Regions from separate parts of the Streptomyces sp. NPDC030798 genome, predicted to be linked through region 2. Evidence: riboswitches for the same ligand, from Rfam matches in the RefSeq annotation. Region 2 holds a riboswitch; the other holds the start of a gene.
What was found. Region 2 has a riboswitch for cyclic di-AMP ahead of ACZ404_RS33605 (transglycosylase SLT domain-containing protein). Riboswitches for the same ligand answer to the same signal wherever they lie in the genome.
Positions count from the first base shown of each region.

Region 1: linked by a shared signal. The riboswitch ahead of ACZ404_RS22825 (M23 family metallopeptidase) and the one ahead of ACZ404_RS33605 (transglycosylase SLT domain-containing protein) in region 2 are both predicted to bind cyclic di-AMP.

Region 1 is NZ_JBVIDR010000010.1:20,077-25,681, forward strand. It holds gene ACZ404_RS22815 (PrsW family intramembrane metalloprotease) at 1-379, shown strand, start outside; gene ACZ404_RS22820 (aldo/keto reductase) at 437-1,384, opposite strand; gene ACZ404_RS22825 (M23 family metallopeptidase) at 1,528-2,562, opposite strand; cyclic di-AMP (ydaO/yuaA leader) riboswitch at 2,572-2,738, opposite strand; tRNA gene ACZ404_RS22830 (tRNA-Met) at 3,064-3,137, opposite strand; gene ACZ404_RS22835 (dihydrofolate reductase family protein) at 3,204-4,337, opposite strand; gene ACZ404_RS22840 (MarR family winged helix-turn-helix transcriptional regulator) at 4,423-4,956, shown strand; gene ACZ404_RS22845 (GTP cyclohydrolase II) at 5,185-5,605, shown strand, end outside.
Region 2 is NZ_JBVIDR010000019.1:127,912-133,516, reverse strand. It holds gene ACZ404_RS33615 (LolA family protein) at 1-248, opposite strand, end outside; gene ACZ404_RS33610 (polyprenyl synthetase family protein) at 548-1,558, opposite strand; cyclic di-AMP (ydaO/yuaA leader) riboswitch at 2,085-2,264, shown strand; gene ACZ404_RS33605 (transglycosylase SLT domain-containing protein) at 2,268-2,756, shown strand; gene ACZ404_RS33600 (HAD family hydrolase) at 2,844-3,656, opposite strand; gene ACZ404_RS33595 (FAD-dependent oxidoreductase) at 3,859-5,061, opposite strand; gene ACZ404_RS33590 (carboxylate--amine ligase) at 5,107-5,605, opposite strand, start outside.

The DNA of each region.
Region 1 (5,605 bases), on a different contig from region 2:
CGTGTACGCCGGGTGGCTGGGACCGGGCGAGCCGTTCGCGCTCGGCTCGATGAAGGCCCGGCGGCTGGCCCGGGACCACGCCCGGCAGCACTTCGGGGGGCGCCCGGCGGCACGGGCGGTGGCACAGTACGAGGCCTACGCCACCTCGCTCGCCTTCCTGCGGCACCGGGGGCGGCGGGGGCGCGCGGGGACGGACTTCGTCGCACGGGAGCGGGAGCTGCTCGCCGAGCTGTGGAGGCGCAAGGACGTCGCCCGGCCGGCCCTGGAGTACGCGGCCCGGGCGTCCGCGCCGGCGCCGGTTCGGGTGCCGGCGGCGTACTGGACGCCGTACGGGTACCCGGCGGCGCCGTACCCCGCTTACAACCCGTACCGGTCGTAGAGCCACGGGGCACGGCGGGTTCGGCGCCGCCGGAGTGCGCCGTCGCGAACGGAGGGGTCAGGCCGACGCGTCCGTGAGCTTCTTCAGCTCCTCGTCCGTCAGCCGGAGCTGTGCCACGCCCAGCAGCGCCGGGAGCTGGTCCACCGTGCGGGCCGAGGAGATCGGGGCCGTGACCGTCGGCTGGGCGGCGAGCCAGGCCAGGGCGACCGTGGCGACGGGGGCCTCGTGGGCCCGGGCGATCTCGTCCAGGGCGGTGAGGACCTTCTGGCCGCGCTCGGACTCCAGGTGCTTGGCGGCCCCTGCCGCGCGGGCACTGTCGACCGTCGTACCCGGGCGGTACTTGCCGGTGAGGAACCCGGAGGCCAGGGCGAAGTACGGCACGGCCGAGAGGCCCTCGCGGGCGGCCAGGTCCTGCAGCGGGCCCTCGTAGGTGTCCCGGGAGACCAGGTTGTAGTGGGGCTGGAGCGCGACGTAGCGGGCGAGGCCCTCGCGGTCGGAGAAGTCGAGCGAGGCCTGGAGGCGCTCGGCGCTGATGTTGGAGGCGGCGATGTGCCGGACCTTGCCGGCCTTCACCAGCTCGTCCAGGGCGCCGATGATCTCCTCGACCGGCACCTCGGGCTTGTCGAAGTGGGTGTAGTAGAGGTCGATGTAGTCGGTGCCCAGGCGGTGCAGCGAGGCGTCGGCGGCGGCCTTGATGGTCGCGGCGGACAGGCCCTGGAACTGCGGGTGCTGGCTGACCTTGGTCGCGATGACGACGTCGGAGCGGTTGCCGCGGGCCTTGACCCACTTGCCGATGATCGTCTCCGACTCACCGCCCTGGTTGCCCTCGACCCACGCCGAGTAGGAGTCGGCCGTGTCGAGGAAGTTGCCGCCGGCGGCCGTGTAGGCGTCCAGGACGGCGAAGGAGGTCTCCTCGTCGGCGGTCCAGCCGAAGACGTTGCCGCCGAGGGCCAGCGGGAAGACCTCGAGGTCGGAGGAACCGAGTTTGCGCAGAGAAGCAGTCATGTGTCGGTTCAACGATCACGTGCGCCCCACGGATTCCGGGATGCGTACGAACGGTGTGCAAAACGATGCGCCACAACGACCGGCAGCCCTGACGTCGGGGGGGATGCCGTCAGGGCTGCCGGGACTTTCGGGGCGGGGTGGGCTCAGGGGTTGAGGCCCTTGCCGCGCAGCCAGGCCATGGGGTCGATGCCGGTGGCCTGGCCGCCGGGGTGGACCTCCAGGTGCAGGTGCGGGCCGGTGACGTTGCCGGTGGCGCCGACGCGACCGATGACCTCGCCGGTGGACACCTTCTGGCCGACCTTGACGTTGATCGAGGACTGGTGGCAGAACCACAGCTCGGTGCCGTCGTCGAGGGTGAGGATCGTGCGGTAGCCGTAGGAGCCGGCCCAGCCGGCCTCGGTGATCGTGCCGCTGTGGATGGCCTTGATGAGGGTGCCGGTGGGGGCGGCGAAGTCGAGGCCGGTGTGGTAGCCGGAGGACCACATCGAGCCGGCCTCGCCGAAGGTCGAGGTGATCGTGTACGACGACGTCGGCAGCGTGTACTGCTTGGCCAGCGCGGCCAGGCGCGCGGCCTCGGCCCTCTTCTTGGCGGCGGCCTCGGCCTCGGCCTTGGCGTCGGCCGCCTCGGCGGCGGCCGTCTTCTCCGCCTTGGCGGCCGCGGCGATGACCTGCTTCTGGTCGGCGGCGACGGCGGCCGCGGTGGCCTTGAGGTCGGCCTTGCTCTGCTGCTGCTCGGCCTGCGCCATGATCCGGTTGCGCAGGGCCTCGCCCGCGTCGGAGCCGTTCTGGTCGCTGTCGGTGGCCGTCGTGCCGACGGTGCTGAGGGAGGCCTGCGTGGCCTGCGCGTCGGAGTGGTCGTCGCCGAACAGGGAGCCGACGGAGGGCAGGTCGGGCATGGAGATGGACACCGGAGGCTTGCCGGTGTTGGCGCTGGCCATGCCACCCGCGCCGACCGCCGCTATGACGCCGACGCCGAGGACGGTGGAGCTGCGGGCGAGCCCGCCGCCGCGCTGCCGGGCGACCCGGTGGCGGCCACGGACCGGGCGGAGGGACTCCTCGGTGGGGTTCCACTCCTCCCACGGGCCCTCTTCGGGGCGGTGGTCGCCGTAGCCGAAGGTGTCGAACTCGCGCTGAGCCGGCACGAACGGGGCTTCGGGGGCAGGCCGGTTGGACGCCACGCGGGCGTACTCCTTTCCTTCCTCCGCCTACCGGGTTAGCTGACGGGTTCGGAGCAGGAAGGTCTCCTACGCGCGTATACCTGGCGTGGACTCTGCGAGTTCACGTCGGCATCCGCGTGATTCACCCCAGGGTGGTGGTTCCCCGGTTCCCTTGCGGGATTCGGCGCGTGCGCACGGAGCCGTCTCGGGTGACGGCTGGGACGACCGCGCTGCGTTATCGAACGTTAATAGACCGGCGTATGAGATTCCAAGCTGTTCCGCTTGATCATTAGTGCCGATTCAGCGGGACGTACACGCCATGACCCGCTCAAACCGGACTAGTTGACCGACGTTCAGGAGTCACTGCCGGTTTTGATGGTGACTCAGTCGTGATGCGGAGGGCTTCCGTCCGATCACCCTGAGTAGTAACACTCTGAGGAGTAAAGGGGCATCGTCGGGACACGAGCCGGGAAACGCTCAGGGCCGGGATCCATGTGCTGGATCCCGGCCCTGAGCCTTCAGTAGCGGGGACAGGATTTGAACCTGCGACCTCTGGGTTATGAGCCCAGCGAGCTACCGAGCTGCTCCACCCCGCGTCGTTGTGACTCCAGTGTACGCCATGCGCGGGGTGCCGAGCACACGGCTTGTGCGTGACCTACGGCTCAGGGCAGCAGATGGGCGTTCGGCCGCTTCGCCAGGTCCTCGAACTGCGGCAGCAGGACGACGTCGGCGCCCGCGCCGACCAGCACACCGGTTCCGTCGGCCGCCGTGACGAACGTGTCCGGTTCTCGCCAGGCCGTGACCACCCGCCGTACCCCCGCGTCGACGATCAGACGGGCGCAGGGTGCGGGGCGGGAGGCGCGGCGGGAGCAGGGCTCCAGGCTGCTGTAGACGGTCGCGCCGGCCAGGCGCGGGTCCGCCGGGTCGGTCTTGGCGAGGGCCGCCTCCTCGGCGTGCACCACCGGGTCGCCGCCCTCGCGCGAGTGGCCGCGGGCCAGCTCGGTGCCGTCGGCGGCCACCACCACCGCGCCGACGCTGAAGGCCGTCTCCGACGGCGGGCACAGAGCGGCCAGCTCGCAGGCGGTGCGCAGCCAGTGGCGATCGGCGGCGCTGGGCTCGCGGCCGGTGCCGGGGGCGGTGGGCTCGTAGCGCATCAGGACGACGTCCTCGATCCGGCGGCTCTCGGCGAGGCGGAGCCGGCCGCCCTGGTACGCCCCCGGGCCGAACAGGCGCGGCGCCGCCGGGTCGCCGACGAACAGCGGGGCGAGCACCAGCTGCAGCTCGTCGGCGAGGCCCCGCTGGAGGAGCTGGGTGTGCACGGTGCCGCCGCCCTCGACCATCAGACGGCGGACGCCGCGCACGTCGTGCAGGTGCTCCAGCAGGGCGCGCCAGTCGAGCTCGGGGCCGAGGGAGACGACGTCGGCGGTGCCGCCGAGCGTGCGCGTGGCGGCGTCGGCGCCCTTGTCGGTGGTGTACACGAGCTTCTCGCCGCCGGTGTGCCAGAAGTGGGCGTCCGGGTCGAGGTCGCCGGATGCGGTGACGGTGACCTTCAGGGGGTACTCGGGTCTGCCCTCGGCCCGGCGGGCCGCGCGACGCTCGGGCGCGTTGACCAGGAGGCGGGGGTTGTCGGCGCGGATGGTGCCGGCGCCGATGAGGATGGCGTCGACCGAGGCGCGCACCTCGTCGACCCGGTCGAAGTCGGCCGGGCCGGAGAGCAGGAGCCGGTCGGGGCCGGTGTCGTCCAGGTAGCCGTCGAGGGAGACGGCGGCGGACAGCAGGACGTACGGGTACGGCATCGGCGCGCTCCCTCTGATGGAACCCGGCGGTCCCGGTTTCGACGGCGATCTTGGTTCAACTTTGAAACAAACTTACACTGGCTGCATGACGACCCGCTGGCTCACTCCCGAGGAGCAGCGCGCCTGGCGCGCCTACATCGCCGCCTCCCGGCTTCTGGAGGACGCGATCGACCGGCAGCTCCAGCAGGAGGCCGGCATGCCGCATCTGTTCTACTCCGTGCTCGCCAACCTCTCCGAGGCCCCCGACCGGCGCCTGCGCATGACCGACCTGGCGGAGAAGCTGAAGATCACGCGGAGCCGGCTGACGTACGCGGTCACCCGGCTGGAGCGGGACGGGATGGTGCGCCGGGAGAACTGCCGCTGGGACAAGCGCAGCAGTTTCGCCGTGCTGACGGAGGCGGGGACGGCCGTCCTGGAGCGTACGGCACCCGGGCACGTCGAGACGGTCCGCGCGAGCCTCTTCGACCGGCTCACGCCCGAGCAGGTGGGGCAGCTGGAGGAGATCTGCACGGGGATCGCCGAGGGCCTGCAGGGCGAGGAGACGGGCGGTGCGGCGGAGGACGTGCCGTGGCGCAGGCGCTCGTCACCCTGCTCCGGGCAGCCGCCGACGACGCCGTGACGTCCGAGGCCGCCGGAAAGCGGCCGGACCTCGGCCGGAAGGCTGCGGAAAACCGGAAGGCCGAGGAAAGCCGCCGAAGCTGCCGAGAAGACACCCGGACAGTGGGCCGCGCCACAAACTCACCCGGGCTGGTTGCTTCAAATTTAAAGCACGGGGTAGAGTCCCGGACCGAGTAGCTGCTTCAAATCTGAAGCAGCTACCCCAGGAACCCGGAACCCGGAGGCCCGCATGCCCGACACCCCCGCCGCCACGCCGCGCGCCCGCGTCCGGGTACCGCTGCACTTCCACGACGGCTACCGCGCCGACGCCGAACTGGTCACGTTCCACGGGCTGACCGACGGCCGGGAGCACGTCGCCGTCGTGCTCGGCGAGCCCGGCCCGGTGCCGCTGGTGCGCCTGCACTCCGAGTGCCTCACCGGGGACGTCTTCGGCTCCGCCCGCTGCGACTGCGGACCCCAGCTGCGCGAGGCGGTCGAGCGCATCTCCGAGCGCGGCGGCGTGCTGCTCTACCTGCGCCAGGAGGGGCGCGGCATCGGCCTGTACAACAAGCTCGACGCCTACGCCCTGCAGGACCGGGGACTCGACACCTACGAGGCGAACGCCGCCCTCGGCCTCCCGGAGGACGCCCGCGACTACACGGCCGCCGCCC
Region 2 (5,605 bases):
ACCTTGACCGTGCCCGACAGCTGCTGCACGTCCGACTTGGCGATCTTGTCGATGAGCTGCTGTGCGCTGATCCTGGGCAGGTCGGGGTCACCGGAGTCGGCGAGCGCCGGGACCAGCCCGATCGTGGCCGCCGCCACTCCCACCACCGCGACCGGGACCACGTACCGGGCGGCCTTGCGGCGTCCGGAGTGCAGGTCCCCCTCCTCCTGCGCGGCGGCCGTTGCGTCCTCGGATTCGTACGGTGCCATCTGTGCCTTACCTCCGTCGTCGGCGGCGGCTGCCCCCACACACTGGTCCACCTGAGCCGCCATTCTCACCCGAATCGGTGAGGAGTGGTGATTTCCGTGGTTTCCATCTCACCAAATCGGCCGTGAGGAAGCGTCAGACCTCGGGGCCAACTCCGTGTACGCCTGCGGTATGACACACGGGGCCGACGCCTCGCCCGACCCGTAGGGGTCGTGGGGGGACGCCACGGGTGGGGGGCCTCTGGGCTCCGGTCAGCGCGGGACGGAGGGACGCGGCATGCCGCCCATGAAGGGCGGGGCCGTCAGCCGGCGCGGTGCACCACCGCGTCGCACAGTTCGAGCAGTGCCGCCTTGGCGTCGCACTCCGGCAGCGGGGCCAGCGCGGAGCGCGCCTCCTCGACGTAGCGGACGGTGTCCCGGCGGGCCTGCTCCAGCGCGGGGTGCGCGCGCAGCGCGGCCAGCGCCTCGGCGTGCCGGGCGTCGTCGGTGAGGTCGGAGTCCAGCAGCTCGCACAGCGCCGCGTCCTCGGGCAGGCCCAGGCGGGCGGCCCGCTCGCGCAGCCGCAGCACGGGCAGCGTCGGGATGCCCTCGCGCAGGTCGGTGCCGGGGGTCTTGCCGGACTCGTGGGAGTCGGAGGCGATGTCCAGAACGTCGTCCGCGAGCTGGAAGGCGACCCCGAGCCGCTCGCCGTACTGGGTGAGCACGTCGACGACCGTCTCGTCGGCGCCGGACATCATCGCGCCGAACCGGCAGGAGACCGCCACCAGGGAGCCGGTCTTGCCGCCGAGCACGTCCAGGTAGTGGTCGACCGGGTCGCGGCCGTCCGAGGGGCCCGCGGTCTCCAGGATCTGCCCGGTGACCAGCCGCTCGAACGCGAGGGCCTGCACCCGGACCGCCTCGGGGCCGAGGTCGGCGAGGATCTGGGAGGCGCGCGCGAAGAGGAAGTCGCCGGTGAGGACGGCGACGGAGTTGCCCCAGCGGGTGTTGGCGCTGTCCACGCCGCGCCGCACGGAGGCCTCGTCCATGACGTCGTCGTGGTACAGCGTGGCCAGGTGGGTGAGCTCCACGACCACCGCGGCAGGGACGACCCCCGGCGCGTACGGGTCGCCGAACTGCGCCGCGAGCATCACGAGCAGCGGCCGGAACCGCTTCCCGCCCGCCCGTACGAGGTGCTGTGCGGCCTCCGTGATGAACGGGACCTCACTCTTGGTGGCCTCGAGCAAGCCTTCCTCGACAGCCGTCAATCCGGCCTGGACATCGGCTTCGAGAGCCTGGTCCCGCACGCTCAGCCCGAACGGCCCGACGACGGTCACGAGGGGTCTCCTGTCTGCTGGTGTCTGCTGGCGATTACACGGTTTGTCGATAGGTCGCTGCCATCACTCAAGTCAGCGTATCCGGTCCTGTTTCGATCACCGATAGCGCCCACCGGTCCAGCCTGGGCGGTATCGGATCACGACCGTTATGTTTTTGATCGGACGGTATGAACACATATTTACCGACTTAGCACAACGCCACAAGGCACACCCGAAGGCCGGCCGACCTGCGACTCCACCCCGGCGAGCCGAAACGCAAATCGCCCATGTCTGATTTAGAGTAATTTGCCATTTCGTGAAGTGGGTCACGCGGACCCGTCGGTGCGTCCGACCCCTCCTCACACGTTCTTCACCTTGTGGCGTCGGCGAGTTGAGCCTTGGCAACCGCAAAGGATCAAGTGCCTCAAATGCCTCAGACCAAGGTCAAGTAGCGCGTTGTGTGAATCCAGTACTTGTTCCGGACATGTGCTCTCGCATACGTTCCCGCCACGCCAGACGGACGCCGAATCCTGCCGCGTCTGGCATCACCCATCGACGGACTCATCCGTACGGCAGGAGCGGGGGACCCAGGTAAGCCGCCGGACCGGCCGGCACACGCCGTACCGGAACGGCTAGGGGTGAAGTCGTGCCTCCTTACGGGGGCACGGCCGGGCACCTCCCCGCCCGAACCCGACAGCTCACCTCGCAGGCGACGGAGAGGAACTTCGCCATGCCTGCTGCCGCTCAGCCCCGCCGCGCCCGCACCCACCGCCTGCTGCGCACGCTCGCCGTCGCCGGCACCGGCGCCGCCGTGCTCGCCCTCCCGCTCATCGGTGCGACCAGCGCCTCCGCGGCCACCCCGGCCGCCACGACGGCCTCCACGACCCCGGCCGGATACCCGAACAACCTGGACGGCTGGATCCGCGAGTCCCTCGCGATCATGGCCGAGAAGCACATCCCGGGCACCTACCACGGCATCTACCGCAACATCATCCGCGAGTCCTCCGGCAACCCCAACGCCATCAACCTGTGGGACTCCAACGCGGCCAAGGGCATCCCGTCCAAGGGCCTGCTGCAGGTCATCGACCCCACGTTCAACACGTACCACGTGGCCGGAACGTCGTACGACATCTACGACCCGGTCGCGAACATCACCGCCGCCTGCAACTACGCGGCCGCGCGCTACGGGTCGATCGACAACGTGTTCGGCGCCTACTGACCGGGGCCGACGGGCCCCCGACAGTGGGGCTCCGAGCGCCCGTGGCGGGCTGCTACTGATATTCCGGTCAGTCGGTCGATGGTTCGGTCAACCGGTCGGGAACAGTCTTTCGAGGACGACGGCGATGCCGTCGTCCTCGTTCGTTGCCGTGATCTCGTCGGCGACCGCCTGGAGTTCGGGGTGGGCGTTGGCCATGGCGACGCCGTGCGCGGCCCAGTGGAACATCGGGATGTCGTTGGGCATGTCGCCGAAGGCGAGGGCCCGCCCGGGGGCGATGCCGAGGTGCTCGGCGGCCAGCGCCAGCCCCGTGGCCTTGGTCACCCCGCACGGCTGGAGCTCCACCGTCCCCGGCCCCGACATCGTCACGGTCGCCAGGGAGCCCACCACCGCGCGGGCGACCGCCGCCAACGCGTCGTCGGAGAGGGTGTGATGGCGCAGCAACACCTTGCTGATCGGCGCGCCCCACAGCTCCGCGCGACGGTCGACCCGCACGGCGGGCAGGGTCGGGTGGGGCATCCGGTAGCCCGGTTCGATGAGCGTGAGCCCGTCCACACCGTCCTGGTCGACGGCCGCGTACACCTGCCCCACCTCGGCCTCGATCTTGCCGAGCGCGGTCTCGGCCAGTTCCCGGTCCAGCCGGACCGACCACAGCAGGCGGTCGGCGCCGGCGTCGTAGACCTGCGCGCCCTGCCCGCACACCGCCAGGCCCGTGCAGCCGAGGCTTTCCAGCAGGGGCTGCACCCGCGGGGCCGGCCGGCCCGTGACCACCAGGTGCCGGGCCCCGGCCCGCGCCGCCTGCTCGAGGGCGGCGCGCGACCGGTCGGAGACGGTGTCGTCGCCGCGCAGCAGCGTCCCGTCCAGGTCGGTGGCGATGAGTGCGTATGCGGGAGGTGCGGCCATGATCAGAGAATACGGAGAGCAGGCCCCGCCGACTCACCCCGCTCTTCCCGGACTTGTGTGCTGACAGGGCCCAAGTGGGGTGCGCCGGCCCCTTGATGGCAGTACCCCGGCAGGGAATTCCGGCCACGCCGCCTCGGTTGCGCGCGGGCGGCCGTGCGCGGGCGGCCGTACCGGAAAGGGCTTCGGCCGCCCGCCGCGGGGCTCAGCCGTGTGCGGCCGCCAGGTGCTTGGCCAGCCGCGGGGAGGCGAACTCCGTGCCGCAGACGAAGCGCATCACCGGGCCGTAGGAGGACGCGGCCGGCAGTCCGGTGAAGTACAGGCCGGGCACGGAGGAGACGTATCCGGCGCCGAGCCGGGGAGCGCCCCTGCTCACCGCGAGCCGGGTGCGCAGCTCGTGGCCGAGGAAGTCCATCGCGGCGATGTTCACGTGGTAGCCGGTGGCGGCGATGACGTGGTCCGCCGTGAGCCGCTCGGTGCGGCCCCCGTGGGTGCGGACGGTGAGGGCCGGGGCGCCGTCGGCGACCTCGGCGCCGAGCACCCGCTCCACCTCGTGGACCTGGACCGTGCCCTCGAAGCGGTCGCGCAGCCACCAGGCGCCCAGCGGGCCGAGGACCCGGCGGACCAGGTAGTGCCGGGCCGGTTCGGGCAGGAAGCGGTAGGGGTCGGCGTAGTAGCTCAGCGCCCACAGCGACCAGGCGCGGCCGAAGGGCGACTCGGGGCGGAGCTTCGGCTGGTCCCAGGGCGGCGCCCCGAAGGCGACCCGGCCGCGGCCGCGCGAGACGACGCGCACCTGGGCGCCGGCCTCGGCCGCGAGGGCCGCGGTCTCCAGCGCGGACTGGCCGGCCCCGACGACGATCAGCTCCTTGCCGGCGAAGCGGGTGAGGTCGTGGTGCTGGGAGCTGTGGGAGACCGGGCCCGTGGGCGTGGGCCCGTCGGCAGCCGCCCCGGCCAGCTCCGCCGGGAGGTGCGCGAGCCCGGACAGGCCCGTGGCGACCACCACCGCGCGCGCGGTGAGCTGCTCCCCCGAGTCCAGCTTGAGGTCGAATCCGCCGCCCTCGGCCCGGTCGACGGAGACGACGCGGACCCGCTCCAGGCCGGGGACCAGCTTCTGCTGGAACCACTCGCCGTAGGCGATGAAGGTCTCCACCGGGATGATGTCCTCGTCGGTCACGAGGCGGCGGGCGCCGGCCGCGTCGCAGTAGTCGGCGAGGGTGTGACCGGGCTGCGGGCAGTCGAAGCTGGAGGCGGCGGGGGTCGACTTCAGGAGCATGCCCTCGGGCATGTGGTCGCGCCAGCTGACCATGGGGTCGCCGAAGACGCGGACGGGGATGCCGCGCGCACGCAGATGGGCGGCGGTGGACAGGCCGAACGGCCCGGCCCCGATGACTGCAACCGGTCGAATCACGAAGTCCCTCCCCAGAGACACATTGCGCCACCTTCGTGGCCTTGCCTACTTCGTGGCAGAACTGGTGCTGCCGCCGCGGCGGTTGGTCCGCCACAGCTGATAGAGGTGCTTCGCGCCCGGACGCACGAAGCGGGCGAGCATCGTGAGGAACGGCAGCGGGTCGTCACCCGCGAGCCAGGCCAGCTCCGTCCCGCTCGCCCTCGGCGGCGCGTGCGGCGTCGTGTAGCCGCTGCGGCGGTAGGCGAGGAGGGCGGGCAGGTCGATGTTCTCCACGATGTAGCGGTGGCCGGCGCGCTGTTCACCCTCCGGGACGGGCCGGCCGGTCAGGTTCAGGTGCAGGGCGCGTACGACGTCCACGCCCGACTCGCTCTCGAAGAGCCGGAACTGGGCGCCCATGCGCGGGTTGAAGTCGAGGAGTTTGTACTGTCCGTCGCGGCGGTCGAAGCGCAGGTCGAGGTCGATGACGCCGCTGAAGCCGATCTGCTTGATGAAACGTGCGGCGAGGTCCGCGAGTTCCGGATTGTCGACGACGTACGCGTTCGCC